Regions from separate parts of the Blautia sp. HCN-1074 genome, predicted to be linked through region 3. Evidence: a T-box and tRNA genes for the amino acid it is inferred to sense, from the RefSeq annotation. Region 3 holds a T-box; the other regions hold tRNA genes.
What was found. A T-box is a leader RNA that pairs with one kind of tRNA and senses whether it is charged. The one in region 3 lies ahead of thrS (threonine--tRNA ligase), so its partner is inferred to be a tRNA-Thr.

Region 1: it encodes a tRNA-Thr, which carries the amino acid that the T-box ahead of thrS (threonine--tRNA ligase) is inferred to sense. The anticodon was not compared.
Region 2: it encodes a tRNA-Thr, which carries the amino acid that the T-box ahead of thrS (threonine--tRNA ligase) is inferred to sense. The anticodon was not compared.

Annotation. Positions count from the first base shown of each region.
Region 1 covers NZ_JBBKBP010000002.1:43,280-54,506, forward strand. The annotation lists gene WKT11_RS02395 (phosphoglycerate dehydrogenase) at 1-604, shown strand, start outside; gene WKT11_RS02400 (hypothetical protein) at 654-821, opposite strand; gene WKT11_RS02405 (carbohydrate kinase family protein) at 815-1,789, opposite strand; gene glgB (1,4-alpha-glucan branching protein GlgB) at 2,043-4,343, shown strand; tRNA gene WKT11_RS02415 (tRNA-Thr) at 4,404-4,476, shown strand; gene WKT11_RS02420 (ABC transporter ATP-binding protein) at 5,105-6,313, shown strand; gene WKT11_RS02425 (ABC transporter permease) at 6,300-7,163, shown strand; gene WKT11_RS02430 (ABC transporter permease) at 7,160-7,933, shown strand; gene potA (spermidine/putrescine ABC transporter ATP-binding protein) at 8,039-9,085, shown strand; gene WKT11_RS02440 (ABC transporter permease) at 9,085-9,900, shown strand; gene WKT11_RS02445 (extracellular solute-binding protein) at 9,912-11,227, shown strand, end outside.
Region 2 covers NZ_JBBKBP010000022.1:27,716-38,942, reverse strand. The annotation lists gene ispF (2-C-methyl-D-erythritol 2,4-cyclodiphosphate synthase) at 1-100, shown strand, start outside; gene cysS (cysteine--tRNA ligase) at 235-1,644, shown strand; gene WKT11_RS15725 (Mini-ribonuclease 3) at 1,629-2,108, shown strand; gene rlmB (23S rRNA (guanosine(2251)-2'-O)-methyltransferase RlmB) at 2,105-2,842, shown strand; gene sigH (RNA polymerase sporulation sigma factor SigH) at 2,977-3,576, shown strand; tRNA gene WKT11_RS15710 (tRNA-Thr) at 3,698-3,769, shown strand; partial or broken gene WKT11_RS15705 (Uma2 family endonuclease) at 4,435-4,734, opposite strand; gene WKT11_RS15700 (Uma2 family endonuclease) at 4,822-5,331, opposite strand; gene WKT11_RS15695 (glutamine--tRNA ligase/YqeY domain fusion protein) at 5,685-7,352, shown strand; gene WKT11_RS15690 (hypothetical protein) at 7,449-7,868, opposite strand; gene WKT11_RS15685 (Maf family protein) at 8,102-8,695, shown strand; gene WKT11_RS15680 (HAD family hydrolase) at 8,702-9,367, shown strand; gene WKT11_RS15675 (HAD family hydrolase) at 9,354-10,163, shown strand; gene WKT11_RS15670 (glyoxalase) at 10,165-10,422, shown strand; gene WKT11_RS15665 (Ig-like domain-containing protein) at 10,736-11,227, shown strand, end outside.
Region 3 covers NZ_JBBKBP010000003.1:195,130-206,356, reverse strand. The annotation lists gene WKT11_RS04810 (hypothetical protein) at 1-112, opposite strand, end outside; gene WKT11_RS04805 (hypothetical protein) at 209-343, opposite strand; gene WKT11_RS04800 (hypothetical protein) at 1,238-1,792, shown strand; gene WKT11_RS04795 (hypothetical protein) at 1,789-2,022, shown strand; gene WKT11_RS04790 (protein-export chaperone SecB) at 2,037-2,438, shown strand; gene rsxC (electron transport complex subunit RsxC) at 3,051-5,015, shown strand; gene WKT11_RS04780 (methylenetetrahydrofolate reductase C-terminal domain-containing protein) at 5,017-5,637, shown strand; gene WKT11_RS04775 (methylenetetrahydrofolate reductase) at 5,826-6,704, shown strand; T-box leader at 7,083-7,288, shown strand; gene thrS (threonine--tRNA ligase) at 7,470-9,431, shown strand; gene hisC (histidinol-phosphate transaminase) at 9,754-10,809, shown strand; gene WKT11_RS04760 (COG2426 family protein) at 10,826-11,227, shown strand, end outside.

The DNA.
Region 1 (11,227 bases), on a different contig from region 3:
TGAGATTTATTCCCAGTGCGATTATATCACCATCCATGTACCTCTTCTTGACAGCACAAGACAGATGATCAACAAAGAAGCATTAGACAAGATGAAAGACGGCGTAGTACTTCTGAACTTTGCCCGCGATCTTCTGGTTGATGAGGATGCTCTGATCGAAGCATTAGACAGCGGAAAAGTGAAGAAATATGTGACAGACTTTGCAAACCATACCGTAGCAGGTCATGCCGGAATTCTGGTAACTCCACATCTTGGAGCATCCACAGAGGAATCCGAAGAAAATTGTGCGGTAATGGCAGTGAAAGAAGTAAGAGATTTCCTTGAGAACGGAAACATCAAGAACTCTGTAAACTTCCCGAACTGTGATATGGGAACCTGCGTAGCAGTAGGACGTATCGCAATCTGCCACAAAAATATCCCGAACATGATCAGTCAGTTCACCAAGATTCTCGGTGCAGAAGGCCTGAACATCGCAGATATGACAAATAAGAGTAAAGGCGAATACGCTTATACTCTGATCGATCTGGAAAGCACAGCATCCAAAGAAGCACTGGATGAACTGAAAGCAATCGAAGGCGTATCAAGAGTACGTGTGGTAAAATAAATAGTAAGTTAGAAGCTAACGGTTCAGTATTTTTATAATGATCGTTGAATTATAATAAGGATGTATATATTTCAAATATCTCCTGGCCAATTGAGATTTTCAATTGCCGGGAGATATTTTTGCTTTTATTTTTAGGATAAAAAAGAAGCCCGGTCTGGCGGTGCCAGAGGGCTTCTTCAAAGTTTTGGATGATCAAGCGGATATTCGCAATCAGCATCCTCTTGATTTCATAAAGTCAAGAACTTCTTCTTTGGTGGACATAACGCGAAGAGCACCCTTGCGTGTAGTAATAAGAGAAGCTGCCGCATTAGCGAATGTGAGCAGTTCTTTTAAGTTCTCTTCTGTCAGATTGTCCAGACCATGTTCCAGAACATAGTTTAAGGAACTTGCGCAGAAGGTATCGCCTGCACCTGTTGTCTCGATAGTCTTTTCCTGAAGGAAAGGAGCAGCTTCCACTTTCATATCTTTGTAGTAAGCGCGGCTTCCGTCTTTTCCAAGTGTGATAAGGATAAGCGGAATGTTGTATTTCTCTTTCAGAAGTGCGGCACCTTTGTCGTAGTCTGTAGTTCCGAAGAGGAATTCAACTTCGTTATCTGAGATTTTCAGAATATCGCATTTGCCAAGGCCGTATTCGATCTCTGCCTTTGCGTCATCCAGAGATTTCCATAATGGCGGACGAAGGTTCGGGTCGAAGCTGACAATACATCCGGCTTCCTTTGCAACGTCGATGGCATAGCGGGTTGCCTCGCGTACTCCCTCGTGAGTGGAAGAAAGAGTTCCGAAGTGGAAGATTCTGGAATCTCTGATCAGGTCTTCCTGGATTTCATCTTTGGTGAGCATCATATCTGCACCCGGGTTACGGTAGAAGGAGAAATCTCTGTCTCCGTCAGGATAAGTATGTACAAAGGCAAGTGTTGTGTGTACCTCGTTGTCGATCACAAGGTTGCGGGTGTCGATCCCTACTTCCTCTACGGCATTCTTAAGCTGGGTTCCGAACATGTCGTTTCCGACTTTGCCGATGAATGCAGTTTTTTTGCCAAGCTTCTCAAGCATTGCAAGCACATTGCATGGAGCACCGCCCGGATTGGCTTCCAGCATAGGATTTCCCTGTGCGCTGATGCCGTTTTCAGTAAAGTCAATCAATAATTCGCCTAATGCGGTTACGTCAAAGGCTTTGTTTCCCATTTTGTATCCTCCTTGTTGTGATGGAAAGAAGCATAGTATCCGGAACAAGATTCCTTCCATGGTTAATAACATAAATTTAGCGCAGGAAAGGGAATTTGTCAAACAATTTTCTTTATTTTTTTGTGCAAAGATGCTAAAATAAACATAACTTGATTTGTTATTGTTTACAGGTGACGTTTAATGTACCGTAAATACGCTGCCGGTAAGAGTAACCGATCATCATATTTCTGACAATCGGGGAGGTAACGCAGCTATGGACGAAAAAGTATACGGCTATATGGACTGGCCGAGAATTGAAGCTATTGTGTATGGAGAGGAAACTGCTCCCAGAGATGTGATGGGACCAAGGATCACACAGGACGGAGTTCTTATTCAGGGATTTTTTCCTGATGCAGAAGAAGTCAGTGTGATCAGCGGAAAGAAAACCTATGCCTGCGAGAAAGAGGACGAGGCCGGATATTTTGCAGTATTGCTTCCTGTACGCAAGGTGCCGGAATACAGATTCCTTATAAAAATGGGAGAGACAGAGACAGAATGTTATGATCCCTATGCTTTTCCATGCCAGATCACAGAGGAAGAGGAGAAGGCTTTCTGCGCAGGTGTTTATTATGAGGCATATAAGAAGCTGGGTGCGCATCCTATGGAGATTAAAGGAGTGAAAGGTACTCTTTTTGCTGTCTGGGCTCCGAACGCAGTGAGTGTAAATATTGCAGGTGATTTTAATGGATGGATCGGACGTGCAACCATTATGCATCGTATGCCTATGTCCGGTATCTTTGAGCTGTTTGTTCCGGGCGTAGAAGCAGGAACACATTATAAATATGAAATTAAAGTTAAGGGTGGCGAAGTTCTGTTAAAGGCTGATCCTTATGGGAACAGTGCAGAGTATGATTCTGAGGGAGCATCTGTGGTAGCAGATGTAAGTGCTTTTCAGTGGAATGACGGAGACTGGATGAAAGAGCGTCACAGATTTGATGACAGGAAACAGCCAGTTTCTATATACGAAACATCTCTGGAGGAATGGAAATCTGCTGAGGAACTGGTGGAATTTCTGGCAGAGAAAGATTTTACCCATGTGGAACTCCATCCTGTGATGGAATACCTGGATGATATTACAGGTGGTTATTCTACATATGCATATTATGCACCTACTTCCAGATTTGGAAGCGTGGCGGATTTTCAGAAGCTGGTAGATGAGCTGCATCAGGCGGGGATCGGTGTGATCCTGGACTGGACACCTGCACAGTTTCCACGTTATGCCTCCGGTCTGGAGAAATTTGACGGAACACCTCTTTATGAGAGACAGAATCCGGCAGAGGCGATTCATCCGTTCTGGGGAACACTGCTCTATAATTACGGAAGCCCGATGGTTAAGGATTTTCTGATTTCCAATGCCTGCTTCTGGGCTGAGGTTTACCATGCTGACGGTCTGCGTATGGATGATGTGGATGCCATGCTGTATCTGGATTATGGCAGAAATCCGGGAGAGTGGACACCTAATATTTACGGAACCAATGAAAACCTGGATGCTCTGGAATTTCTGAAGCATCTGAATTCTGTGATAAAGGAGAGAAATCCCGGATTGCTTTTAGTTGCTCAGGAGAACGGACTCTGGCCGGAGCTGACAGACAGTGTGGGAAATGACCATCTGGGATTTGACTATAAATGGAGTGGTGGATGGACAAAAGATCTGCTTGAATATCTGAGCAAGGATCCTATTGAGAGAAAGAATTACCATGATCAGCTGACCATGTCCATGCTCTATGCATACTGTGAACATTATATTCTAACACTTGGCAGCAGGGATGTTGGTACATTGAAGGATTTCGCAGATAGGCTGCCGGGAAGTGAAGAACAGAAGAATGCGCAGATCAGAGAGGCTTATGCTTATATGATGCTTCATCCGGGATGCAAGATGATGGCACCGGACAAAGATATGCCGAAAGAACTGGAATTATGTGTCAAAGACCTCAATAATATGTATCTTGCTCATCCTGCACTTTATCAGCTGGATGATGAATATGATGGATTTGAATGGGTTCAGCTGATGAAGTATGAGGAGAATGTGATCGCATTCATGAGAAAGACAGAGAAACCGGAAGAAACTATTCTGGCTGTTTGCAATTTCGCGGCAATTCCATATGAAAACTACAATGTGGGAGTTCCTTTTGCCGGCAAATATAAAGAAATCTTTAACAGTGATGATAAAAAGTACGGTGGTAATGGTGTAGTAAATACGAGAGTGAAAGCAGCGAAGAAGGCTGAGTGTGATGAGAGAGAGTATTCCATCACAGTAAAGCTTCCGGCACTTGGTGTGGCAGTCTTTACCTGCACTCCGGAAGAAACAGAGAAAAAGCCCGCTGCCGAGCATGGCCAGATCAAGAAATCCATTACCAAGACAAGAACTGTACGCAAGGCTGCCGGGAAAACAAAAGCAGCTGTAAAAACTGCAGTGAAACCGGTGACGAAAAAGGTGACAAAAGAAGCACCCCAAATAGTGAATAAAACGGAGGAGAAAATACCGGTCAAAAAGGACTTGACAGAGAAGAAATAATATTATAAACTAAATGCTGTGGCTGTCAGAATTATCAATTTCTGACAGATTACAGCATAAGCTGAAATAGCTCAGTCGGTAGAGCACTTCACTCGTAATGAAGGGGTCGTGAGTTCGAGTCTCATTTTCAGCTTGAAAGATATTGGGCAATTGTAATTTTATAGAAAATCCGCTATACTGAAAAGCAGAGTATAGTGGATTTTTTATGTTTTTATGGAGGTTCGTATGGTGAGTACCTTAAAATTGCCGGTAGGAATTGAAATGATTGTAAAGAGAAATTTACGTTACTGTCCACACGCCACTATCCCGCGAGGTGTTTTGGCATGAATATGCAAAAATCCCGAGACATACAAGCCAAAATTCCATTGCCGCAGGCAATCTGGAATGAATTTTGGCTAAGTTACTGTGAACGGAGTGAACAGTAACAAATTTACTTGACAATCTCGGGCCTATCCTTTAATATAACTTTTGGATTATACCAAATAAATAATGACCGGGAATCTATCAAGAAGAATGGTTGATTTCCGGTTTTCTTATGTGGACATCATGGTCAGGAGTGCCCGCAGACTGGATGGAACAGGACGGACCGGATATATCTATAATTGGAAAAATGGACATATACAGATGCGAAACCATGCAGAGACTGGCACTGTAACAGGCGTCAGCATTGGCATAAGCCGATGTAGGGGCGAGAGCTTTTACGCGTGGTTTTGTATCTTTTTTAGTTGGTAACTTTTTTACATGAAAGGAGCTGAGTATAGTTGGCAGAGATTTCACTTGAACTGAAAGAGATAAAGAAAAGTTTTACAGAAGGCGAAGCAGTTCTGGATAATATCAGTCTTGAGATCAGTAAAGGAGAGTTTATTACTTTGTTGGGATCTTCGGGATGCGGCAAGACGACAACGCTGCGAATCATTGCCGGTCTGGAACAGCCCGATGCAGGAAGTGTCTGGCTGGACGGCAGGGAAGTGACAGGTCTGGAGCCGAACCAGAGGGATGTGAATACGGTATTTCAGAATTATGCGCTCTTTCCGCATATGAATGTTGCGGAGAATATTGGCTATGGTCTGAAGCTGAAAAAAGTTCCTAAGAGTGAGATCAGGAAAAAAGTTTCTCAGATGCTGGAACTGGTTCAGCTTGAAGGATATGAAAAAAGAAAGCCTTCCGAACTCTCGGGCGGTCAGAAACAGAGAGTTGCCATTGCGAGAGCACTGGTGAATAATCCCAAAGTATTGCTTCTGGATGAACCGCTGGGAGCACTGGATCTGCAGCTTCGCCGTGCGATGCAGATAGAACTGAAGCATCTGCAGAAGAAACTGGGAATTACATTTATCTATATCACTCATGATCAGGAAGAAGCTATCAATATGTCTGACAGGATCGCGGTGATGAGGGACGGACGTATAGAGCAGATCGGAACACCGGATGAGATCTATAATCATCCAAAGACCAGTTATGTGGCAACATTTGTAGGAAATGCGAATATCCTGCATGGAGTTGCAGAGAGTATTCAGGGACAGAATGCAATCGTAAAAATTGGAAATGACAAGGTAATTGTAAAGCTTGAAGCAAGTCAGCAGGATACAAAGGATACAGGGGCAAAACAGCACCTTACAGCAGGAGAGAACGTAACTCTGGCTGTGAGAAGTGAAAATGTATTGTTACAGGAAGCTGCCGCAATCGGTGATACCGGTACAGATAACGGAGACATTGTTGATATAAGTATGGCAGGTGGGATTTCGGATATACATGATACGAATAGTATATCGGGCTTACAGGCGACTGTTACAGAGAAGAACTTTGCAGGAGGTCAGCTTCGTGTAACCCTGAAGCTGAGCGATGGTACACAATTGATTGCCAGCAGATACGGAATCGACGCATCCGTAGCAGAAGGCCAGACAGTAAGATGCAGTTTCCTGCCGGCAGATGCAGTACTGGTAGACAGGGAGGATATTCATGAAGAAGCGTAGAAGCCGTTCTGACAGTTCTGCATGGATGGCACTTCCACTGTACATTTTTACCATTGTGTTTGTGGTATGCCCTCTTATCTATATGGTGGCGCTTAGTTTTGCTACGCCGTCCAGAGGATTTGGGGTGACCTGGAAATTTACGCTGGACAATTACAGAAATATTCTGGAACCTGTATACCTGAATACATTTGTGGAATCACTGAAGCTGGCATTTACCAGTACGATAGTGATCGCTTTGATCGGCTATCCGTTCGGGTATTTCATGGCGAGGCTGCCGGAGCACAGAAAGAAAAAGGCACAGCTTCTGTTGTCCACACCGTTCTGGGTAAATTCCCTGATTCGTCTGTATGGCTGGATCATTATTCTGCAGAAAAAAGGACTTTTGAATTTTGTATTGATAAAACTCGGGATCATTGAGAAACCGCTGTCCATCCTGTACAGCTATCCGGCAATTGTGATCGGTATGATTTATGTGCTACTCCCGTTTATGATTATGTCTGTATACTCCAGCGCAGAGAAGCTGGACTGGTCTTATGTGGAGGCTGCCAGAGATCTTGGTGCATCCAGAATACAGGCATTTTTTACCATAACACTGAAGCTTACACTGCCCGGGTTGCTTTCGGGTGTGATCCTGACTTTCGTGCCATCCATGGGACTGTTCTTTATTGCAGATATCCTGGGCGGAAATAAAGTGGTACTTGTCGGAAGCCTGATCCAGGATCAGATGACAAGAGGAAGTAACTGGCCATTTGCAGCAGCACTTGCTGTGGTGATGATGGTACTTACAACTGTACTGATCATGATCTACAGGAAAGTGACAAATGCCAGAGAACTGGAGGGAATCGGATGAAAAAGAATTCAAGATTTGCCGGATTTTATATGGGGCTGATTTTCTTCCTGATGTATCTCCCTATTGCAGTAGTGATCGTTTTCTCATTTAATGAATCCAAACTGCCGGTGAAATTTACAGGCTTTTCCCTGAAATGGTATCAGGAACTGATCCATGACAGAGCAATGCTGGAAGCACTGGTAAACAGTCTGATCCTTGGGGTATTAAGCTGTCTGGTTAGTGCAGTGATCGGTACTCTGGGCGCAGTTGGCCTGTCAAGGATTCACTGGAAGTCAAAAGGTGCACTGGAATACATTTCCATATTGCCGTTAATGATACCGGAGATCATCCTTGGTATGGTGCTGATGGCATTCTTTTATATGTTGAACCTGCCTTTTGGCATGCTGACATTGTTAATAGGTCATACGATATTCTGTGTGCCTTATATTCTGATGGAAGTGAAGGCAAGACTGGCGGGAATGGACCCTGCGTTGGAAGAGGCGGCAAGGGATCTGGGTGCAGGACCGTTCAGGGCTTTCCGGGATATTACGCTGCCCTTAATTATGCCGGCTGTAATTTCAGGTTCGCTGCTTGCGTTTGCCATGTCCATGGATGATGTGGTAATAAGTATCTTTGTAAACGGACCGCGTCTGTCTACGTTGCCGATCAAGGTGTACACACAGCTGAAAACAGGAGTGACGCCGGAAATCAATGCGTTATGTACCATATTGCTGGCAGCTACACTGGTTATTTTTATTGTTTATTCACTGATAACAAAGAAGAAAAAGTAATTGTTATAGCTTTTAGGAACATTCTGAACAGCCGGCAGATGCTTTTGGAACAGCCGGATTATAAAAAACAGAGAAAAAACAGAATACATTCAGAGGAAGGAAAAGATGATGAACAAACTGATTGAGTTAAAAAATCTGACCAAGAATTTTGATGATCAGCAGGTTTTGCGCGGCATCAATCTGGATATTTATGAAAAGGAATTCCTGACACTTTTGGGACCCAGCGGATGTGGAAAGACAACCACCCTTCGAATCATTGCAGGCTTTGAAGAACCAAGTGACGGAGAAGTACTGTTTAACGGAATTGAGATCTCCAAGCTTCCCCCGTACAAGAGAGAGGTTAATACTGTGTTTCAGAAGTATGCTCTTTTTCCTCATTTAAATGTGGCAGAGAACATCGGTTTCGGGCTGAACCTGAAGAAGGTCGATAAAACTGTCATCGCCCAGAAGGTGGAGCGTATGCTGAAGATGGTTGGTCTGGAAGGCTTTGGGAAAAGAGATGTAACTCTGCTCTCCGGTGGCCAGCAGCAGCGAGTGGCCATTGCCAGAGCTCTGGTAAATGAGCCGAAGGTCCTGCTTTTAGATGAGCCCCTGGGTGCACTGGATGCAAAGATCCGTAAACAGATGCAGGTAGAATTAAAGAAGATTCAGCAGGAAGTAGGCATCACTTTCATCTATGTTACCCATGACCAGGAAGAAGCCCTGTCCATGTCAGATACGGTTGTTGTTATGAATAACGGTGAGATTCAGCAGATCGGTTCTCCTACAGATATCTACAATGAGCCGGAAAACCGTTTTGTTGCAGGCTTTATCGGTGAATCCAATATTATCGAGGGAACCATGATCCGCGATTATCTAGTTGCTTTTGACGGATTTGAGTTTGAATGTGTGGATAGGGGATTTGAGGATAATGAAGAGATCGAAGTTGTGTTAAGACCTGAGGATCTGGATATCGTAGATCCCGGTCAGGCAAAGATCAGGGGAATTGTGCGCAATATTACATTCAAGGGCGTGCATTATGAAATCCTGATCGAAACAGAGCTTCGTACTTATATGGTTCATACCACAGATTATGCGGAAGTCGGAAGGGAAGTGGGACTGAAATTCGGGCCTGAAGACATCCATGTTATGTGTAAGATGGGAAGCTACTGATGAAACAGTACAGAAATCTTATCAAACCATATCTTGTGTGGGCATTTGTGGTCATTGTCATCCCGCTGATACTGATCGCATTATATGCATTTACAGAAGATGGAAACGAAGTGCTGACGTTCTCCTTTACTCTGGAGAATTTCCGCAAATTCCTGGAAGCTACTTATATGAGCGTTATTTTCAAGTCTTTTAAGCTTGGAATCCTGACGACGGTCATCTGTCTGGGACTTGGCTATCCTCTGGCATATATTATTTCCAAATGTCCGGAGAAATCCCAGAGTCTTCTGATCCTGCTGGTAACTATTCCGGAATGGATCAATATGCTTCTGCGTACTTATGCATGGATGAACCTGCTGTCAGACAATGGTATCATTAACCATTTGCTTGGATTACTGGGGATTTCTCCGGTGACAATGATGTATACGGACTTTTCCGTAGTGGTTGGCCTGGTCTGTAACTTTATGCCGTTTATGATCATCCCGATCCATACATCCCTGAGCAAAATGGACAAATCCTTTATCGAGGCTGCCTATGACCTGGGAGCAAATAAATTCCAGACCTTCACAAAGGTTATCTGGAAATTGTCCATCCCCGGCGTGCTCAATGGAATCATGATGGTATTCCTGCTGTCTATTTCCACATTCGTTATTCCGAAACTTCTCGGAGGCGGACAGTACATGCTGATCGGTAACCTGATCGAGTCTCAGTTTATCTCTGTTGGCGACTGGAACTTCGGAAGTGCGATTTCTCTGATTCTGGCTGTGCTCATTCTGATCTTTATGAGCCTGATGAAGAAGATGGATAAAGATGAATAAGGGAGGACGGCATGAAACGTAATAATAAATTTTTCTCAATGTTATATGTAGTACTCTGCCTTGCTTTCTTTTACCTGCCAATCCTGGTGACGATGATATTTTCCTTTAACTCATCCAAGTCACTGACCAGATTTACAGGCTTTTCCCTGCGCTGGTATCAGGAACTTCTCGGTAATGGGGAAGTAATTAAGGCAGTTTATGTATCTGTTACCATTGCGATCATTGCGACCATTGTTTCTACAATACTTGGAACCATTACAGCGATCGGTTTATCCAAATCAAAGAAGGTAATCAAGGAACTGCTTTTGAATATTAATAATATACCGATTCTGAATCCTGAGATCGTAACTGCAATCAGTCTGATGCTCTTGTTCTCTTCTCTGGGATTTCGAAAAGGGTATCTGACTATGCTGCTGGCACATATCGCATTCTGTACTCCGTATGTAATTACCAGCGTTTATCCGAAAGTAAGGGCTCTGGATCCGAATATGGCAAATGCTGCCATGGACCTTGGGGCAACTCCTTTTCAGGCTCTGACAAAGGTTATCGTGCCGATGATCAAAGAGGGTATTTTTGCAGGCGCACTGCTTGCATTCACCATGTCATTTGATGATTTCGTTATTTCCTATTTCGTATCAGGAAATGGTGTAAAGAATATCTCTATTGTTGTATATAATATGACAAAGCGTATCAATCCAACGATCAATGCTTTGTCAACCATTGTGATCGTAGTCATCATCGTGGTACTGCTTTTAGCCAATCTGCTTCCGAAGTTTAAGAATAAAGCCAGGAAGCTGAACAGGAAAGCAGTAAAAACTGTTTCTGTAGTTCTGGTTGTTGCTGTTACGGCAGGGCTGATCAAATGGGGATTCGTGGCACAGTCCACTCATGTGCTGAAAGTCTACAATGCAGGAGAGTACATGGATCTTTCCCTGCTCGAAGATTTCGAGAAAGAGTATGATTGTACCATTGTATACGAGACTTTTGAGTCAAATGAGATGATGTATACCAAGCTTTCAAGCGGTGAGACTTATGATGTGCTGATTCCGTCTGATTACATGATTGAGAGACTGATCAAAGAAGAATATCTGCAGGCACTTGACTGGAAGGAAATTCCGAATAAGAAAAATCTGCTGAATGATGTCATGAACCAGAGCTATGATCCGGACAACCGTTATTCCTGTCCATATTTCTGGGGAACAGTAGGAATCCTTTATGATAAGACAGTAGTAAATGAGGCTGACCTGAAAGATGGATGGAATCTTCTGTGTAATCCTGAATATAAAGGAAATATTTACATGTATGATTCTGAGAGAGATTCCTTTAT
Region 2 (11,227 bases), on a different contig from region 3:
GCTGAATATTAAGGCTACTACAGAAGAGAAACTGGGATTTACAGGAAGAGAAGAAGGAATTGCATCTCAGGCAATATGTCTTCTTAATGAAGTAAAGTAATTGGTAATTCATATAATAAGATTTTATAAAAAATCGTTACTGTACACACGCCACTATTCCGCGAAGCGTGTTACGGAACAGTAACAAAAACTCTATAGAATGATAAAACATAGGGAAAACTGGAGGAATAGAGAATGAAACTTTTTAATACACTGACACGCAGAAAAGAAGAATTTGTACCTCTTGAAGAGGGAAAGGTTCGCATGTATGTCTGCGGTCCGACTGTTTACAATCTGATCCATATCGGAAATGCCCGTCCAATGATCATCTTCGATACTGTACGCCGTTACATGGAGTACAAGGGATATGAAGTAAACTTTGTTTCTAACTTTACAGACGTAGATGATAAGATCATCAAGAAAGCAATCGAGGAAGGCGTAAGTGCTCAGGAGATTTCTGAACGTTATATTTCAGAGTGCAGGAAAGATATGGATGGCATGAATGTAAAACCTGCTACTACAAATCCACAGGCAACGCAGGAAATCGGTGGAATGATCAGCATGATCCAGACTCTGGTTGATAAAGGATATGCATATCCGGCAGCAGACGGTACTGTTTATTTCAGAGTTAAGAAATTCAAAGAATACGGAAAACTTTCTCACAAAAATCTGGATGATCTGCAGTCTGGTTTCCGCTCTCTGCAGGTATCAGGAGAAGACCAGAAAGAAGATCCGCTGGATTTCGTTCTCTGGAAACCGAAAAAAGAGGGAGAGCCATCCTGGCCATCCCCATGGTGTGATGGACGTCCTGGCTGGCATATTGAATGCTCTGTTATGGCAAAGAAATATCTCGGAGATGAGATTGATATTCATGCAGGCGGTGAGGACCTGATCTTCCCACATCATGAAAATGAAATTGCACAGAGTGAATGCTGCAACGATAAGATTTTTGCAAAATACTGGATGCACAATGCATTCTTAAACATTGATAACAGAAAAATGTCCAAGTCTCTTGGAAACTTCCGTACTGTACGTGAGATCAGCGAGCAGTATGATCTTCAGGTACTTCGTTTCTTCATGCTGAATGCACATTACAGAAGCCCGCTGAACTTCAGCGCAGATCTGATGGAAGCTGCAAAGAATGCGTTAGAGCGTATCACAGATGCAGCTGCAAACTTAAAAGACAGAAAAGCAGCAGCACAGACAGAGGCTGCGACAGATGCAGAGAAAGAACTCCTTGCACAGTCTCAGGAGTTTGTTAAGAAATTCGAAGAAGCAATGGATGATGACTTCAACACTGCGGACGCACTGGCTGCAATCTTTGAACTGGTTAAATTTGCCAATACAAATGTATCCGAAGAAAGCTCCTCAGAATTCGCCGGAGTACTGCTTGATACAATGGTAAAATTATGCGATGTACTTGGTCTGAAAGCAGAGAAGAAAGAAGAAATTCTTGATAAAGAAATCGAAGACCTGATTGCAGAACGCCAGGAAGCAAGAAAAGCAAAGAACTTTGCGAGAGCAGATGAGATCAGAGATGAGCTTCTGGCTAAGGGAATTATCCTTAAAGATACCCGTGAGGGAGTAAAATGGAAACGAGCTTAAACGGTATGGCAGAAATAAATGAGTTTGATAAGCATGATATTGCTGGTTTAAAAGGATTGCTTCATCAGGTATTTCATCTGAAAGATAATGATATGAGGTCTTACTCACCCTTGACTTTAGCTTATATCGGAGACGGTGTTTACGAACTGGTGATCCGCACGATTCTTGTGAAAAAAGGAAACTGTCCGGTAAATCAGCTGCACAGAAAGGCAAGCAGTCTGGTTAAAGCAGGCACACAGTCTTCTATGATGGAAGTGATCGAACCAATGCTTACGCAAGAGGAGCACAGCGTTTATAAAAGAGGCAGAAATGCGCACTCCCCGACAATGGCAAAGCACGCAACAATGGCAGATTATCGCAGAGCAACCGGGTTTGAAGCTCTGATGGGATATTTATATTTAAAAGATGATTTTGGCAGGATCATAGAATTGGTCCGTGCTGGAATCGGAGAGGATCAGATATGAGTGAACAGATAGAAGGACGCAATGCAGTCCTGGAAGCTTTTCGTTCCGGTAAATGTGTAGATAAGCTGTTTATCCTGGATGGATGCCAGGATGGACCAGTCCGCACTATTGCCAGAGAGGCGAGAAAAAAAGATACGATTATCAATTATGTGGCAAAAGAGCGTCTGGATCAGTTAAGTGAGACAGGTGCACATCAAGGCGTAATCGCCCAGGTAGCTGCTTATGAATATGCAAGCGTAGAAGATATCCTTGCAAAAGCAAAGGAAAAAGGGGAAGATCCATTTATCTTTATTCTGGATAATATTGAAGATCCTCATAATCTCGGTGCAATCATCCGTACTGCAAACCTGGCAGGAGCACATGGCGTGATCATTCCGAAGAGACGTGCAGTAGGACTGACCTCTACAGTTGCCAAGACTTCAGCAGGTGCATTAAACTATACACCTGTTGCAAAAGTGACAAATCTGGGACATACCATTGATGAGCTGAAAGAGCAGGGTGTGTGGTTTGTATGCGCAGATATGGGTGGAGAAACTATGTATAACCTGAATCTTACAGGTCCGATCGGAGTTGTGATCGGTAACGAAGGTGAGGGAGTAAGCAGACTGATTCGCGAGAAATGTGATTTTGTAGCATCTATTCCGATGAAGGGGGATATTGATTCCTTGAATGCATCAGTAGCAGCAGGCGTACTCGGCTATGAGATCGTACGTCAGAGAATGCAGAAGAAATAAGTGCCATATTTACATTAGTTATTAGAGGGTTATGTGGTTAATCTGTTTTGGTGTAAATAGCGTATTGGTTGTGCAGCAGAATAGAATTGTTTCAGTTAATAGCAAGATTTATGGAAAACGGAAGGTTTAAATTGATGAAACAGTATGACGGAATCAAGGATGAAGAATTAATCTTTCGCTTTAAAAACGGAGAGTCAGAGATTCTCGACTATCTTATGGAAAAATACAAGAACATGGTCCGCAAGAAAGCAAGGACCATGTTCCTGATAGGCGGGGAGAATGATGATCTGATACAGGAAGGTATGATCGGACTGTTTAAGGCAGTCCGCGACTACCAGCCGGACAAAGATGCCACATTTCAGACTTTTGCGAGCATATGCGTGGACAGACAGATTTACAATGCAATCCAGAGTTCTAACAGGCAGAAACATCAGCCGCTTAACTCATATGTCTCTCTCAGTGAGCAGGGCGGAGAGAACGAAGAACATCTTGGTGATACCTGGGTAGAAAATCCGGAATCGATCATCATCGACCAGGAAAACGTTGAGAATCTGGAACAAGAGATCACTACCACATTAAGCCCAATGGAGAATCAGGTACTGGAATACTATCTGGCAGGAAACGGCTACGGAGAGATTGCCGAACTTATGGGAAAAACACCAAAATCTATAGACAACGCACTCCGCAGAATCCGCACCAAAATAAAAGAACAACTGGAACAGCTCCGTAAATAAAAAATACAGAATTTTAACCGAAGGTAATTTTTATAAAAATAAAAAAGTTAAAAAATAGGGATTGACAATACGGTTAAGTTCTGGTAACATATCCAAATGTGAGCGGTAAATCCGACACGATGCTGATGTGGCTCAGAGGTAGAGCACTTCCTTGGTAAGGAAGGGGTCACGGGTTCAATTCCCGTCATCAGCTTTTTTTAATGCTTGAAAATAAAGGATTTCTTGAACCTCGGTACCTCAAAAGTAATCAAAACCTGACTTTTGCAGGTAAATTAACAAAAAACACCCGTCAAACCCAATAATTACAGGGCCTTGCCCTAACAATAAGAAGAAAGCCCAAGAAGCTGCAACTTCAAGGGCTTTCATTCTTTTTGTTATAAACACTTTAATACCTTTTGCCTACTGGCATTATAGCATATGCAGATCATGAAATCAATATGCAGATGAGTCTGAAAAAATAAAAAAGAGTAAAATAGTTACTGTTCACACACCACCACTATCCCGCGAGGTGTTTTGGCATAAATATGCCAAAATCCCGAGACATACAAGCCAAAATTCCATTGCCGCAGGCAATCTGGAATGAATTTTGGCTACGTTACTGAGAACGGAGTGAACAGTAACGTAAACTATCACTATCCCGTTGGTTTATTCCTTATTTCCCAAAATGGCTCAGTTGATAGGTTTATTCTCTTTAATAATCTGCACCCGTGACTATTGCTATTTATCTGCCTCACAAGTGTCGAAGACCCGTGTTCCTCTGGAAACAGAGATTGATTTCTGAGAGAATTACCATCAAGTATAAGAAGAATCGGAGCAAAAGCATTCTACCAGTGTACATCCATTAAGATGCTGAAGATTATTACAACCGTTATCATCAAGCTTATTTTTATCACAGATTACAGAAATATCCGGTTCTACGTAGGTATTACTTGCTTCGTCAAGATGTACTGCGAATGGTGCAGGAATCACTTCACAAGATCCCTTGTGTTGTTTTATATAATTACGGATAGAAGCGGAGAGTTCCATAACAATTTTCTGGTGTTTATAGGTTGGCGGTGCCATGTAATAGATATGCCCGTCAATAAGCTCGGCTCTTTCTCCGTCTGGCAGAGCATAGATATCTTCAATGGTATAAGATTCTTCTTTAGATAAAGCCATACGATCACGCTCCTTTTGGGCTATATTATAATGGATTCAGATAGAATATTCAACGATAACAATCGGACAGCAGCCCCATTGACAATGTTAATATTCCCCAATATCAAATAGCTCATCAAAAGTTATCTTCAAATTTGGAAACATAACCAGTTGCAAATCTTCTTTATTCTGCGCGGTAACTGTTTTATAAAGATACGGATAACCAGTACCATCTTCTTTAAAGTCAAAAAGATAAATTTCTACAGATTTTTTTCTCCAGTCAACAATCCAGTACTCAGAAACACCGACTTTACAGTAAATATCCATTTTTTCGTGGCGGTCATATTCTTCAGTGGCATTGGATAAAACCTCCATTACAAAGCGAGGAATGCCGGTAAAAGAAATGTTTTTACGATCTCTCAGGTTGCAGATGATTGATACATCAGGAATGATTACTTTGTCGTCATTTTCACGCCATTCGTACTGAACACCGTCACCAAAAACACGACAAAGACTATCTTTAATCTGGCTTCCAATTTTAATAACGAAGTTGTTAATTACCATAGAATGTTCGAGGTAAGTTTTGCTTAAATCTTCGATTGGCAATGCGTTACTCATGTTGCTGCACCTCCTGAATATATTGGTATAATCGTATATATTGAGATAATTATAAGTGTTAACACAGATTTCGTCAAGAAAACCGGAAACTTAAAATGGCAAAACAGATGTCAGTATCAGCCTCAATAGTGCATAAAATAAGGCTTGCCACCATTGTGGAAACAGTTGACAGATGGAATTTCCAATGATAATATAAATTCATTCGTTTGTGCTTAATAGAAGGAAAATCAATATAGTTAATAAAATGTACTTATATTATAACTGAAAATAACGGATATACTGGTTTTGTGGGTACGGGCAGATAATGCAGTGACATGAAACATGTATAAAATACGAAAACAGGAGGGAAAAAGATGGAGAACGAAACAGTTTCCAAGAATTTTATTGAGAATATTATTGATAAAGATTTAGCAGAGGGTGTTTATGACACCGTGCATACACGTTTCCCACCGGAACCGAATGGATATCTTCATATCGGTCATGCGAAATCTATTCTTTTAAACTATGGCCTTGCTCAGGAGTATAACGGCAAATTCAACATGCGTTTTGATGATACAAACCCTACAAAAGAGAAAAGCGAATTTGTAGAATCTATTAAAGCTGATATCAAATGGCTGGGTGCTGACTGGGAAGACAGACTTTTCTTTGCATCTGACTATTTTGACCAGATGTATGAAGCTGCTGTAAAGCTGATCCAGAAAGGAAAAGCATACGTATGTGACCTGACAGCAGATCAGATCCGTGAATACCGCGGAACACTTACAGAGCCAGGTAAAGAGAGCCCATACAGAAACAGAACTGTTGAAGAGAATCTTCAGCTTTTCGAGGAGATGAAAGAGGGTAAATATGCAGACGGAGAGAAAGTACTCCGCGCTAAGATTGATATGGCATCTCCGAACATGAATATGCGAGACCCGGTTATTTATCGTGTTGCTCATATGACACACCACAGAACAGGCGATAAATGGTGCATCTATCCGATGTATGACTTCGCTCATCCGATCGAAGATGCAATCGAGGGAATCACACATTCCATCTGTACACTGGAATTCGAGGACCACAGACCGCTGTATGACTGGGTTGTAAGAGAACTGGAATATCCGCAGCCTCCGAAACAGATTGAATTTGCAAAACTTTACCTGACAAATGTTGTCACAGGTAAACGTTATATCAAGAAACTTGTAGAAGAAGGAATTGTAGACGGATGGGATGATCCGCGTCTGGTTTCCATCGCAGCACTGCGCCGTCGTGGCTTCACACCGGAATCTATCAAGATGTTTGTTGAACTTTGTGGTGTATCCAAGGCAAACAGCTCTGTTGATTACGCAATGCTTGAGTACTGTATCCGCGAGGACCTGAAACTGAAACGTCCGCGTCTGATGGCAATCATTGATCCGATCAAACTTGTGATCGATAACTATCCGGAAGGTGAAATTGAGTATCTGGAAGCTCCGAATAATATGGAGAACGAAGAACTTGGAACACGTAAGATGCCATTTGGCAGAGAACTTTATATTGAGAGAGAGGATTTCATGGTAGATCCGCCTAAGAAATATAAGAGAATGTTCCCTGGCACAGAGGTTCGTCTTATGAATGCATATTTTGTAACATGTACAGGATACGAAGCAGACGAAGATGGTACAGTACGCGTAGTACATTGTACTTATGATCCGGAAACAAAGGGTGGAAACGCACCGGATGGCAGAAAGGTAAAAGGAACAATTCACTGGGTAGAAGCAAGCCAGGCTGGCAAAGCAGAAGTTCGTCTCTATGAGAATATCGTAGATGAGGAAAAAGGTGTGTACAACAAGGAAGACGGTTCACTGAACGTAAATCCGAATTCTCTGACTAAAGTTACTGCTTATGTAGAGCCTGCACTGATGGAAGCAAAAGGCTATGACAGCTTCCAGTTTGTAAGAACAGGATTCTTCTGCGCAGATATCCATGACTCTAAGGAGGGAGCACCGGTATTTAACCGTATCGTATCTCTTAAGAGCTCATTTAAACTGCCGAAAGCATAATGCAATAAAAAATAAAGAAACAGCCAGGCGATTATTCGTCTGGCTGTTTGCAACATATAGTATAATTACGCTGTACTAGTGTGCCGACAAGTTGATTCATTCCTCAGATTCAGCTGCTGCCTCAATAGCTTCTTCGAAGTCTTTTGGATCGTCGGCATCTTCTTCCTCAGCATCTTTGATTTCAACTTCTGTGGCTGCTTCAGGAGCTTCTTCTGAATTTTCTGAATCAGATTCAGCTGCTACTTCGTCAGCTTTGTCTTCAGCACTGTCATTCTCTGCCTGCTCACCTGTATGTTCCCAGGACTGGAAATCTTCTGCAGTTTCAGCTTCTTCGTCAGCTTTTTCCTCAGTTTTCTCTTCTTCGTCTGTCAGATCAAAATCATCAAAGTCATCTTCAAAATCAAAATCCTCTTTGCAGGATCCTTTCTTTGCGATAATAGCGGCAACGACACCGGCAGCAGCTGCGGTAAGAGCGCCGACTGCAACAAATCCCCAGTATTTATTAATTTTAGCCATGATAATCATAAACTCCTTTCTGATATTCTCCTATTTCTGCGAATATGAAACAGATTAGTGATTGGTTATTCATATTTTAATACGTTTTGCATAAAAAGAAAAGCAAAACTTTTTCTGAAAGCAGTTGCATAGCAAAAAGATACAAGGTATACTATGACACGAAAGAAGAGGGGCGCTGATAAAAACACTTTACAGAATAACGGCGTTCGAACAGTAACAGAAGAGGTTTATATATGAGAAGAATTATCTTAGCATCTGCTTCACCCAGACGAAGAGAACTGCTGGAGAGAGCAGGCGTGAAATTTGAAGTGATACCCGCATCAGGAGACGAGAATCGGACTTCTGATGACCCGAAAGAGGCAGTTGCGCAGCTGGCAAGAGATAAGGCGGTTTCTGTTAAAGCGACAGTAGAGGATGCCGAAGAGGGAACTGTAATTATCGGTTCTGATACAGTGGTAGTGTTTCAGAATATGATTCTTGGAAAACCACACGATCAGGAAGACGCAGCAGATACTCTGAAGAAACTGCAGGGGAACACCCATCAGGTATACACTGGCGTTTCTGTATTGGAGAAAAAGAATGGGCAATGGCAGGAACATGCCTTTTATGAGAGTACAGATGTGACATTTTATCCGGTTTCAGATGAAGAAATCAGAGAATATGTTGCGACAGGAGAGCCTATGGATAAAGCGGGAAGTTACGGGATTCAGGGGTTTTTCGGAATATATGTAAAAGGAATTAATGGAGACTACAATAATGTGGTAGGGCTTCCGGCCGCCAGATTATTTTATGAAATGAAGAAATCAGGAATTGACTTGAGAGGATGACAAAAGATGATTAAGGCATGTATATTTGATTTGGATGGAACGTTAGCTGATACACTGGAATCCATGGCATATGTCACAAACGTTATCATGGAAAAATTTGGTTTAAAGACACTTCCGGTGGATAATTTCAGATATTACAGCGGAGAAGGTGCAAGCATGCTGATCCGCCGTGCACTTAAAGATGCCGGGGACCCGGAGCTTACTCATTATGAGGAAGGAGAGAGACTTTACAGAGAAATGTTTGCAGCAGATCCGATGTATAAAGTAGTTCCTTATAAGGGAATGCCGGAGACATTGAAAGAGCTGAAGAAACATGGAATGAAGCTGGCAGTCTGCTCCAACAAACCGCATCCGGCAGCTGTAAAAGTTATCGCGCAGCTTTTCGGAGAAGAGTTTGACATGGTGGTCGGACAGAGTGATGCAATCCGCAGAAAACCTGCTCCGGACGGTCCTCTGATGGTTGCGGGGAAATTTGGTGTAAAACCAGAAGAGTGCATGTATGTAGGAGATACCAGCACAGATATGAAAACAGGAAAAGCAGCAGGAATGTTCACAGTTGGTGCATTATGGGGATTCCGTGACCGTGAGGAACTCAACGAAAATGGCGCAGATATAGTTGCCGAAGCACCGACTGACTTAGTAAAGATTTGCGAGGAACATGGAAATGATTAAGTTAGTTGCCAGTGACCTGGATGGAACTTTGCTCTTAAATAAAGCACAATCTTTGCCGGAAGAGATATTTCCACTGATCAGACAGTTACAGGAAATGGGAATCATATTTGTTGCAGCCAGTGGCAGACAGTACCCGAATATGAGAAAACTGTTTGCACCTGTTGCGTCAGAGATTTCTTATATTTCCGAAAATGGTGCTTTGGCAGTAGATCATGGGGAAGTGCTGTATCAGGATTCTTTTGACAGGGAACTTGCAAATGAGATCATTTCTGCAATCATGGAAAAGAAAGATGCAGAGTTTACCTGTTCAGCAAAGGATTACCATTATCTGATGCCGAAGACAAAGAAATTCCATGATCATATGTTATATGAAGTAAAAAATGAGTGCAGATTTGTAAAAAGTCTGGATGAAATGACAGATCCGATTATGAAGCTGGCTGTATTTGAGCCGGGTGGTCTTACCGAAGAGTCCGTAAAATACTGGACCGGAAGATTTGGAAAAGACTGTGTGGTTGTTACGTCGGGAAATGAATGGATTGATTTTATCCCTTTTGGTACTAATAAGGCAAAGGGAATTATAGAATATCAGAAGAGATATCATATTTCGCCGGAAGAATGTCTGACATTCGGAGACGAATATAATGATATAGAGATGCTTAAGGCAGTAAAATATGGCTTTGCCATGGCGCATTCCAAGGAGGGGGTACGGGCAGCAGCGTCCTATGTGACAGAACGGGTTGAACCGATCCTTGAGAAGCTGATTTTGGCAAAGGGAGAAATTGAGGAGGTAATTTAAAATGTTTACAGAAGAATGTATCAATACTTTTCTGGAAAATCAGGAGCAGCTTTTTCCACAGCCGGTGGCAGAATCTTATGAGGCAGCAGAAGCTTTTCTTGAGGACTGCATGGCACAGGTAGTAGATTCTATCGAAGAGGTCAGAGAATATCTGGAAGAGATCGGAGCTGATGTGGATGGAATGACAGATGAAGAGTTGGAAGAAGCAAGCGAAGTTTTTGCACTGCCAGATGGAAAATATCTGATCGTAGAGGGATAAAACAACAGTATCTGTCTTGGAAATGATGGTATGAACGTTAACTATTGTTGGTAAATGGTGCAGGATAAGTACCCATAGGTGTAAAAGGTAATTTAGAGCTGCTGTAATGAAGTTTACAGTGGCTCTTTTTGATATTATAGGAAGAAAAATACAGATTACATTTTCTTAAAATACAGTGTTATAATGGCTTTATGCAGAGAATGAAGGAAATGTCATTGCCACTCATTGTAAATATCCTGCGAAATATATTGAGGAGATGCAATGAACAGTAATGAAATCACAATTCTATTATAAATGAAAAGGAGGACTACAGATGGAGAGAAGGAGATTTCTTGCAATCGTGATGACTGTGATGATGGTTATTTCATTGATTCCATCCATGGTTTTTGCGGCAGCTCCGTCAGGGGAGCTTGGTGGCAAGCTTAAGGTTAAAGGGCTTGCAGCAGTAGGGGTAACTGTGAGCGCGGATTACTCAAAGGTCACACCGGAGGGAGTGACAGATGAAGATTTTACTTTTTCCTGGTCAAGACAGACAGGAGAGAAGGGATTAACACAGATAGGGACTGAGAAAACGTATACGATTACTCAGGAGGATCTGGGATATAAACTGGAACTTGATATCACACCGATAGACGGAAGTGGTCTTACAGGAACGCTGACAGCCAAAACATTAGAAGTAGTGGCTACAGAGGATGAGGCGAAAGCCCTTACAGAGCAGAATCTGGATGAAACGGAGGAAGCACAGCTGGCGGAGACTACAGATGAAGCAGAGAACAATCAGGATTCTGAGAATCAGACTACTGAT
Region 3 (11,227 bases):
ACTTTTTTCCTATTATGCATTTTCTAATAAAACCTAATGCCACTACACCAATTCCACTAAAAATCCATTCTTTTCCTTCCCAAATTGCATTAAAAATTTTATCTATATCCATTTACATCATTCCTCTCCTGAATTTTTATAAGGATTATTATACAATAATCCTTTACTTTTGGCCTTAGTTTTTATAATTCTTGCGTTTCGCACAAACTTACACCTTATAATTCTGTGGTGTTAGAATATTGTTTTCGGTTGCGATTGTATTTAAGTCTTTTTCTCCTTTGAGCAGTTCAATCACTAATTCTGATTTGAATTTGGCAGAGAAATTTCTTCTTGTTCGAGACATAATAACGCTCCTTCTTTCTGTAGTGTTTACAGTATATCAGATTCATTAAGAAATGTCTCTTAAAGTGCCTTAAATTACGATACCATTATATGGTCAGGGTGGAAGACAATATATGCACTTATCGTTATGGTGAGATTTTGCATGCCTCTGCGGTGTTGTTGGAACTATTCATGTCAAGTTTTCTGGGTCTTACCATATGAAGTACAACTAAAAAGGATAAAGCAGAGCTAAAAGAACTATAAAAGAATTATAAAATCGGAAATAGAGTGGAAAGAGAGGAGAAAAAAGCCAGAGAAAATTATCTGAAAATTATAGTGCGAGTTTATTGACAAAAGAGATAATACACATTGGAGTCAGACCTCATGACAGACTAATAAAAAGAATGAAACAGTTCTATAAGTTGTATAAAAGAAATATAAATTTCCTTGCCGAGATATGACATAGATGATAGATTTCCGTGGTCTGACCCTATGAAGTACAACTAAAAAGGATAAAGCAGAGCTAAAAGATCTATAAAAGAATTATAAAATCGGAAATAGAGTGGAAAGAGAAGAAAAAAGCCAGAGAAAATTTGGCAGGAAATAATAGTGTAAGTTTGTTGACAAAAGAGATAAGAGGACATATGCTCACTGAGAGTGGAGAGAATCCTGAATTATATGGCAGGAGAATGCGGGACTATCTTATAGATAAAATATATGAATAAGGAATACTAGAAAAAAGATTTGTACAGGGTGATTTGTTTTCTGATTTATGATATACTGGAGTCATGGGATAGTAACTATGTAAGCCATTTACCTTTCTGTGGTGAATAGCAGGATTCTGAAAAAAGATAGAATAAACAAGATTAAATTATATAGGACAAGTATTAATTTATCTGTTTTGTGGGAAATATAAATGAAAATTATAGGATATCATAATACAGAAAGTGATAATGTTGAGGATATTATCACTAATGGATTCAAATATAGAAAAAATGAGAAACATTGGCTTGGTCAAGGAATATATTTTTTTGATAATTTGGATATGGCTTTCAGGAATATTGATATGTTAGACCATGAAAAAGACATTAAAACGATAGTTGCTGAGATTAATGTTACAGATAGTGAATTTTTAAATTTGGATGAAGTTAAAAATTTGAATGAATTTCGTAAATTCTGCAGTCAGCTATATCAAAAAATGGAAAAAGAGGGGATTGAATTAGTTATAAAAGGAAAATCTAAAAATGTTGCCTTATTAACATATAGATGTTTTTTCTTGGATTTATTTAAAGAAGAAAAAGGGTATAAGGTTGTATCAAAGACATTTGCAAAAGATAACCCCCAATATGCAGAAAAAGTAATTGGATTTGAAAAATATTTTGGATTACCGTTTCTTGAGACATATATATGTGTGTCCGGAAATGAATATATCATAAATAAAGAAGTAATAGAAAGGGAGTGGCTAGTATGAGAAAACAGTTGTTTGAAGAATTAGCTAAATTTTACGGTATAGAAATTCAGTATGATTCACAGAAGGGTGGATTATATTATGCTGATTCAGATAATATAATAAAAAAAATTGATACAGTTTTTGAAGAGGAACTTTTTATTCCTTATGAGGAAACAATAAGTGTGGAGAAGTGCTTTTCTTTTGATAAATTTAGTATAGTAGCCGACAATTGTATCCCTGAAGCAGCATAAGGAGAGCGTAATTAATGAAAGGTATCGAAAATAAAAAAAGCAGTCTTCAACTTGAAAAGATAATAGTTGAAGATTTATCGTTTAAAAGAATTAACAATGAGAAAAGCAAAATAGATAATAATTCCGAAATTTCTTTTTCTAAACAATTGAATCAAATAGATGAAAGTTTGTATAAAGTTACAGTTGGTGTTCATATCAATTCTAATGATGTATGTAATATAAAAGTTACAATGGCCGGTTTCTTTAGGGTGGAAGTGGATTCAGCAATAGGGAAAAGTTTGCTGTTAACTAATACGGTTGCAATATTGTTTCCATATATTAGAAGTCAGTTAACACTGTTAACATCTCAACCAGGATTTGATTCTGTAATCTTACCTGTAATGAATATAAATGCCTTGTTTGCTGGTGAAGAATAGGGCGCAAAACAGAATGTCAAAACCGTCCAAATTTGGAGCAATATACTGTGACAAACCGTATATTTAAGGAGGCACACTCATGGCAAGACAAAATCAGGAAACAATCACAACGTTTGGAGAGGTTCTGCATTCTTTCTGTATATTCCATTTAAGTAGTGCATCTTTTCCGGAAATTCAGAGCACCTAAATCCGATATTATAGAGCGGATATTTCCGCTCTATAGTGCAATCGCCTATAATACCTTTGGTCAGACCTTATGAAGTACAACTAAAAAGAATAAATTAGCTCTAAAAGATCTATAAAAATGCAAGAGTCCCCATGAATGAAAAAACGCCATAAAAGAAAGGTGAAATTGGATTATCATAAAAATATGTTCTCCAAAAGGGTAAATTACTGATTGATAGATGAATTATTGAAAAATTATAAAATAATTTTATAAAAACAGCCAATAAAACTGGATAATCTACCCATTTTGTGGTACATTTAATAAGTAATACTTACGAACTTATTTATCTGGTTTTATTGGTTCTTTTTTTGAGTGCAGAGAAGGAGGGAACGGATAAGAGCGGATAACCATAAGGATATAATCTTAATCATAAGGAAGGTGAGCAATTGGAAAACTATACTAAGTACAAGCTGAAAAGCAGTGATGAACTTTCATCAGTGCTGAGCGGTAAGGACAATTTGTTCGTAATTGCCTGTAATAAGTGTTTCAAGGAATTTGAGACAGTTGACGAACCGGATTGCGATGAGTTCCTGAAATTTGCCGCAGCAGAGGGAAAAACTGTCACAGGTAGTGCGAAAGTTGATTTCTTATGTAACAAGATGCACACAGAGAGAAAATTACAGGATCTGATACCGGAAGGTACAGAGAATGTAGTAGTGATCTCCTGTGGTCTTGGTATTCAGACAGTTGCAGATCTGGCTGGTAAGCCGGTTGTTGCAGCAAGCAATACTCTGAATTACAGAGGACATCATGGCATGGCACTTACAAAGAAGAGCTGTGACGCATGTGCACAGTGCTATCTGAATATTACCGGAGGTGTCTGTCCTATCGTCGACTGTTCTAAGAGTCTTGTCAACGGACAGTGCGGCGGAGCTAAGAATGGCAAATGTGAAGTAGATCCGAATAAAGACTGTGCATGGGAGAAGATTTATCAGAGACTGGCAAAACAGGGCCGTCTCGAGGAATTCCTTAATCAGCCGGTACAGGTTCGTGATTTCTCTAAAGTTAATTTCAAAGTGATCAACGATTATGTGAAATCAATCAGAGACGATAGACTGAATGGATATTATGGTGGTGTTCATCCGTCAGAGCGCAAGGAATTAAGCGAGCATATCGCACTTAAGAGATTCCCTGAGCCGAAGACACTCGTAATCTCCATGTCACAGCATCTGGGCGCACCGGCGAACCCGATCGTTCAGGTAGGTGACACTGTCAAAGTCGGACAGAAGATTGGTGAAGCTGCCGGATTTATCAGTGCTCCGGTACATTCCAGCGTAAGCGGAACCGTAGTTGCTGTTGAGCCTCGTATGCATGGCACAAGAGGCAGTGAAGTGATGGCTGTTGTTATTGAATCGGATGGAAAAGATACTCTGCACGAATCCGTACAGCCACATGGTGATCTCGACAGCCTGACTCCGGATGAGATTATCGACATCATCCGTGAAGCAGGAATCGTTGGTATGGGTGGCGCAGGTTTCCCGACATGTGTCAAACTGAAACCGGCGAAACCGGTTGATACCATTCTCCTCAACGGATGTGAGTGTGAGCCGCTTCTTACAGCTGACCACAGAGTTCTCCTTGAGTTTGCAGATGACATCATCTTTGGTCTGAAAGCAATCCTTAAGACAACAGGTGCCGAGAAGGGTATCATCGTTATCGAGGATAACAAGCCGGATGCCATCGAATTAATGCAGGAAAAAGTTGCCAATATCGGAAATATGGAAGTATTTGTTGCAAGAACCAAATACCCGCAGGGCGCTGAGAAAACTCTCATCAAGCGCGTTATGGGCAGAAAGGTTCCAAGCGGCGGTCTCCCGGCAGATGTTGGTGTTGTAGTAGATAATATCAGTACCGTAAAAGCAATCTCCGATGCGATCCAGAAAGGTATGCCTCTGGTTGAGCGTGTTGCAACTGTAACAGGTGAGAAGATTAAGAACCCGGGCAACTTTATCATCAAGATCGGTACCAGCGTAAAAGAGCTGATCGATTACTGTGGTGGATTTACAGATGATGATGTACTTGTTAAGATGGGGGGACCTATGATGGGATTCCCTCTGAGTACTCTGGAAGTTCCTATGATGAAGGGCTCCAACGGTATTATCGCGATCGATACAGACGAGACGAAAGAGCAGCCATGTATCAAGTGTGGACGTTGTGTGGATGTATGTCCGATGGAACTTTCTCCACTGTATTTCGTGAAATATGCGAAGGAAGAGAACTGGCAGGCTATGAAAGACATGAGCGTTATGGATTGTGTTGAGTGCAGATGCTGTCAGTATATCTGTTCTTCCAAGATTCCGATCATTAACAGTATCAAAGCCGGAAAAAATGCAGTAAGGGGGATGAAGTAATATGTTAATAACCCAGTTAAAAGCAAAAGAAACTATCACATCACTGACAGCTGGAAAGAAAGTTTTCATCATTAACTGCCATGGATGTAAAGAAGTTCGTTTTCCGGAAAAAGAAGCTGTCGAACTTCAGAAGGAGCTCTCCGCTGAAGGAAATGTGACAGGAATTATGACAACGGATTATATCTGTAATCCGGAAAATATGCAGTTACGTCTTAAGAAACATATGGATAAGATCAAAGAGTCTGATCTTGTTTTAGTATTCTCCTGCGGTGTTGGTGTACAGACCATTTCAGAATATCTGGATGACAAGAAAGTATGCGCAGCCTGCGATACATATCCGGTACCTGGTTTCCAGGGCGTGACACCGTTAGAGTATAAATGTGATCAGTGTGGTGAGTGTTATCTGAACCTTACCGGCGGAATCTGCCCGATCACAGCATGTTCCAAGAGTCTTGTAAACGGCCAGTGCGGCGGTTCCAAGAATGGCAAATGCGAAGTGGACAGCGATATGGAATGTGGATGGGAGCGCATCTACAGACGTCTGAAAGAGATCGGACGCCTTGATCTGCTGAAATGCCCGACACAGATTCATAATTTCGCAACAGATGATGATGTGAAATAATATAGAAGCATAAGTTACGATACTGTTCACTTAGAATTGCAGCGCGGATTTATATACAGGGCATAAGGCCGGAATATTTGAGCATTGTATGAGTAGTGCAGATATGCTTTGTAGTTATGTTTTGTGGAATGTATATAAATGGAGTGGACAGTATTCAAGATTAATTATATTGATTGGAGTAATGTACAATGAAAATGAAAGAATTATTCGATCGTGGTGAATTTGTAGTTTCTGCAGAGGTGGGACCGCCAAAAGGAATCCATGTGGATGAGCTGGTAGAAGAAGCCAAAACTTATCTCAAAGATGTTCATGCAGTTAACGTAACAGATAACCAGTCTTCTGTTATGCGTCTTGGATCTCTTGCTATGTGTAAGGTTCTTAAGGATGCCGGTATGGATCCGATTTTCCAGCTTGCATGCCGTGACAGAAACCGTATCGCTCTGGAATCTGACCTTTTAAGTGCAGCAATGCTTGGTATTGAGAATATTCTCTGCCTGACAGGTGACCATACAAAGATGGGTGACCACCCACAGGCAAAACCGGTATTTGACCTTGATTCCGTATCCCTTCTTCACACAGTGAAGCTTCTGGAATCCGGTGTAGACCTTGGCGGAAATGAACTGGTTGGTGAGCCGCCTAAATTCTCCAAAGGTGCTGTTGTATCTCCATGCAGCGACTCCGTTGATGCGCAGCTTGCAAAGATGGAAAGAAAAGTTGCAGCAGGTGCAGATTACTTCCAGACACAGGCTGTATTTGAACCGGAGAAATTCATCAAATTCATGGAGAAAGCAAAACAGTTCGGAAAACCGGTACAGGTTGGTATCATCATTCCGAAATCCGCTGGAATGGCTAAATTCATGAACAACAACGTTGCCGGTATCCACGTTCCGGATGAGATGATCGAGGAACTCAAAGCCGACAAAGAAAAGACAAAAGCAGGTATCACAGGTGTTGAGATCGCCGCACGTATCATCAAAGAGTGCAAGCCATACTGTCAGGGTGTACATATCATGGCACTTGGCTGGGAATCTAAGATCCCGGATCTGCTGAAACTGGCTGAGATCTGATTTTTACGAGGAAATTAGCCGAATCTGTTATCTGGTATAGGACCAGATAGCGAAAGCGGATTACAAATATCCGCCAGACATTGAGATTATAAGGTAATTGAACTGAGATATATCATAAAAAGTACATGAGGAGCTGCCCTGTTCACATATGAAAATGTATGTGGACGGGCAGCTTTTTGTATTATATCTTTATTGTTCACTTTGTTTGCAGCAAGACGCTTTGTAATGTAAAAATATGAATCTCTTTGTGCAAAACCTAAGGAGTATTGTATATCACGGAATCGTGAGAACAGTAATTTTTAGTGTAATTTTTAGCATTTTCATGATTGACAAATTTATTCTTCAAGTTTATAATAGGCGGCAGAAAAGATAAGAAAGACCAACACGCTGAAGAGAAGAGTACGCTGAGAAACGTTACAGAGAGAAATGCATTTTGGTGCAAGCATTTTATCGCGAACCAGCCGAAGACCACCTCTGAGTGACTTTAATACAGTCCGGTGATTCCGTTACCATCAAATGAAGTGGTTCTGATAAGACAGAACAATCGGGGTGGAACCGCGAGTATATGATATCTCGTCCCCTACAGTATTTAACCGTACTGTAGGGGACTTTTTTTATTTCTTTCTTTTGCCCCTTTGCAGTACAAAAGCACCGGCAGAAATTTTTTAAGAAATTCTGCTATATATTTCGGATTGGCATGCTGTACTATAAGTCAGTGTGCATCTGAAAAATATAAAAACAAATTATAAAAAGGAGATAATGACCATGATCGTAACATTAAAAGACGGCTCAAAAAAAGAATACGCCGAAGCTAAATCAGTAATCGACATCGCTTACGACATCAGCGAGGGACTTGCACGTGCAGCCTGTGCAGGAGAAGTAAACGGAGAAGTTGTTGACTTAAGAACAGTTCTTGACAGTGACTGCGAATTAAACATCCTCACAGCCAAAGATGAGAAGGGACTTGCAGTTCTTCGTCATACAGCATCTCACGTACTTGCTCAGGCAGTACAGACCTTATATCCGGATGCAAAGGTTGCTATCGGACCTTCTATCGATACAGGATTCTACTATGATTTCGACTGTCCTCCATTTTCCCGTGATGACCTGGATGCAATCGAAAAAGAAATGAAGAAGATCATCAAAAAAGGCGCAAAAATCGAGCGTTTCACAAAATCAAGAGAAGACGCCATTGCATACTTCAAAGAGAAAAACGAGCCATATAAAGTAGAACTCGTGGAAGACCTTCCGGATGGAGCAGAAATCTCCTTCTATTCTCAGGGAGACTGGACAGATCTCTGTGCAGGACCTCACCTTATGAGCGTAAAAGGCGTAAAAGCATTCAAGCTTCTCTCTTCTTCCAGCGCTTACTGGAGAGGCAGCGAAAAGAACGCAATGCTGACACGTATCTACGGAACAGCTTATGCTTCCAAAGATGAACTGAAAGAGCATCTTGAGCAGATGGAAGAAGCAAAGAGACGTGACCACAACAAACTTGGCCGTGAGATGAAAATCTTTACAACTGTAGATGTAATCGGACAGGGACTTCCGCTTATCATGCCAAACGGTGTCATCATCATGCAGGAACTTCAGCGTTGGATTGAAGACGAAGAGACAAAACGTGGCTATGTAAGAACTAAAACTCCATTAATGGCTAAGAGTGATCTTTACAAGATTTCCGGTCACTGGGATCATTACAAAGACGGTATGTTCGTCCTCGGAGATGAAGAAACAGATAAAGAAGTATTTGCACTTCGTCCAATGACATGCCCATTCCAGTACTATGTATACAAAGCTGAACAGCACAGCTACCGTGACCTGCCACTTCGTTACGGTGAAACATCTACTCTGTTCCGTAACGAGGATTCCGGCGAAATGCATGGTCTGACACGTGTACGTCAGTTTACGATTTCTGAAGGACATCTGATTGTAAGACCAGACCAGATGGTGAAAGAGTTCAAAGACTGTATTGCACTTGCTCAGTACTGTCTGCAGGTTCTCGGCGTAGAAGAAGATGTAACTTACCATCTTTCCAAATGGGATCCGAATAACAGAGAAAAATATATTGGTGAACCGGAAGTATGGGAAGAGACAGAGGGCCATATCCGCCAGATGCTTGAAGAGCTGAATATTCCATTTACAGAGGATGTCGGAGAAGCTGCATTCTACGGACCTAAGGTTGATATCAACGCCAAGAACGTATACGGAAAAGAAGACACAATGATCACAATCCAGTGGGATGCTCTTCTTGCTGAACAGTTCGATATGTACTATATCGACGAAAACGGCGAAAAACAGCGTCCATACATCATCCATCGTACATCCATGGGATGTTATGAGAGAACACTGGCATGGCTGATTGAGAAATATGCAGGTATGTTCCCGACATGGCTTTGCCCGGAACAGGTTCGTGTCGTTCCGATTTCCGAGAAATTTCACGACTATGCTGCCAAAGTTGAAGCACAGTTAAAAGAAAACGGAATCCGCTGCTCCGTTGACCAGCGTTCCGAAAAGATGGGCTACAAGATCCGTGAAGCACGTCTTGCAAGAGTTCCATATATGCTCATCGTTGGTGCTAAAGAGGAAGAAGAAGGCAAAGTTTCTGTAAGAAGCCGTTACCTTGGCGATGAAGGAACGAAAGAACTTGACGACTTCCTTGCAGCAATCAAAGAAGAAATCAAGAATAAGACTATCCGTAAGATTGAAGTTCAGGAAGAGAATAAATAATTTGTAACTACAAGCATTGTATTGTTACGAAGAGGAAAGCAGGGACTAAAAACAGCCCCTGCTCTTTCTTATTATTGTTAATTTCAAGTATCGGGGCATACTCATTAGATGGTGTAAAATGCCAGCGTAAACGTGACTTTATTGAGCGTGAATATGCTTAAAAGACAAGATATTCGGTACGGCTTTACATCAAATATAATTGACAAATAGTTTGAGGATGCTTACAATAGCAGATAAGCGGTCTCTGCCGGATTGCAGTAGTGCATAAACAAAATCGAATTTGACAGAGCAGAGCGAATCAAGCAGGAAAGGAATTAGACAAATGAGCAATTGGGAAGCAAACGTCCGTAAAGTAATACCATATACACCAGGTGAGCAGCCAAACCAGCCGGATATGATCAAATTAAATACAAATGAGAACCCATATCCTCCGGCACCTGGAGTGGAGAAGGCACTTAAGGGTATGAATACCGATACCATGAGACTTTATCCGGATCCGACAGCGGGAAATCTGGTACATGCGATCGCACAGAATTACCATCTGAAAGATGAGCAGGTTTTTGTGGGAGTAGGATCTGATGATGTTCTTGCCATGAGTTTTCTGACATTCTTTAACTCAGAGAAGCCGGTTCTTTTTCCTGATATTACCTATTCTTTCTATGACGTATGGGCAGATCTGTTCCGTATTCCATATGAAAGACCGGCTCTGGATGAGAACTTTCATATAAAGAAGGAAGACTATTTCAAAGAAAACGGCGGAATCGTTTTCCCGAACCCAAATGCACCGACGGGTGTGGAAATGCCATTAGAGGATGTGGAAGATATCATCCGTCATAATACGGATGTCATTGTCATTGTGGATGAAGCATATGTGGATTTCGGCGGTCAGTCAGCACTTCCGTTGATTGAGAAATACGACAACCTTCTGGTTGTGCAGACATTCTCCAAATCACGTTCCATGGCAGGTATGAGAATTGGCTTTGCATGCGGAAATGAGAAACTGATCAAATTCCTGAACGATGTGAAGTATTCTTTCAATTCCTACACGATGGACCGTACAGCACTTGCAGCGGGTGTGGCAGCAGTGGAGGACAAGGAATACTTTGAGGAAACATGTAATAAAATCATAGAGACGAGAGAATGGACAAAGAAAGAATTAAAGGCGCTGGGATTCTCCTTCCAGGATTCCAAGTCTAACTTTATCTTTGCCACTCATGCAACCTGTCCGGCAGCGGAGCTTTTCGAAGCACTGAGAGAGCAGCATATTTATGTCCGCTATTTCCCAAAGGACAGAATTGATAACTTCCTTCGTATCACGATTGGAACAAAGGAAGAAATGCAGAAGTTTATTGATTTTCTGAAGGATTATCTGAAATAAAATTTAGGAGGTTTTAATGGAAGCACTGGTACATTGGTTCTCGCAGAATCTGTCACAATATATTTCGCCGGAGGGCGCGGTTTTTCTTATTTCCATGATTCCGCTTCTGGAACTCAGAGGAGGGCTTTTGGCAGCGTCTCTTCTGAAGATTTCTGCGGCAAAGGCGATTCCATTATGTATTGTGGGAAATATCATTCCGATTCCGTTTATCTTGTTATTTATCAAGCAGATTTTCAAAGTGCTGAAAAAGACAAAGATTTTCAGAGGATTGATCATAAAATTGGAAGACCGTGCGATGAGAAAAAGTGATCAGGTGAAGAAATACGAATTCTGGGGCCTGATGCTGTTTGTGGGAATCCCTCTTCCGGGAACAGGAGCATGGACCGGATCACTGATCGCGTCACTTCTGGAGATTGAT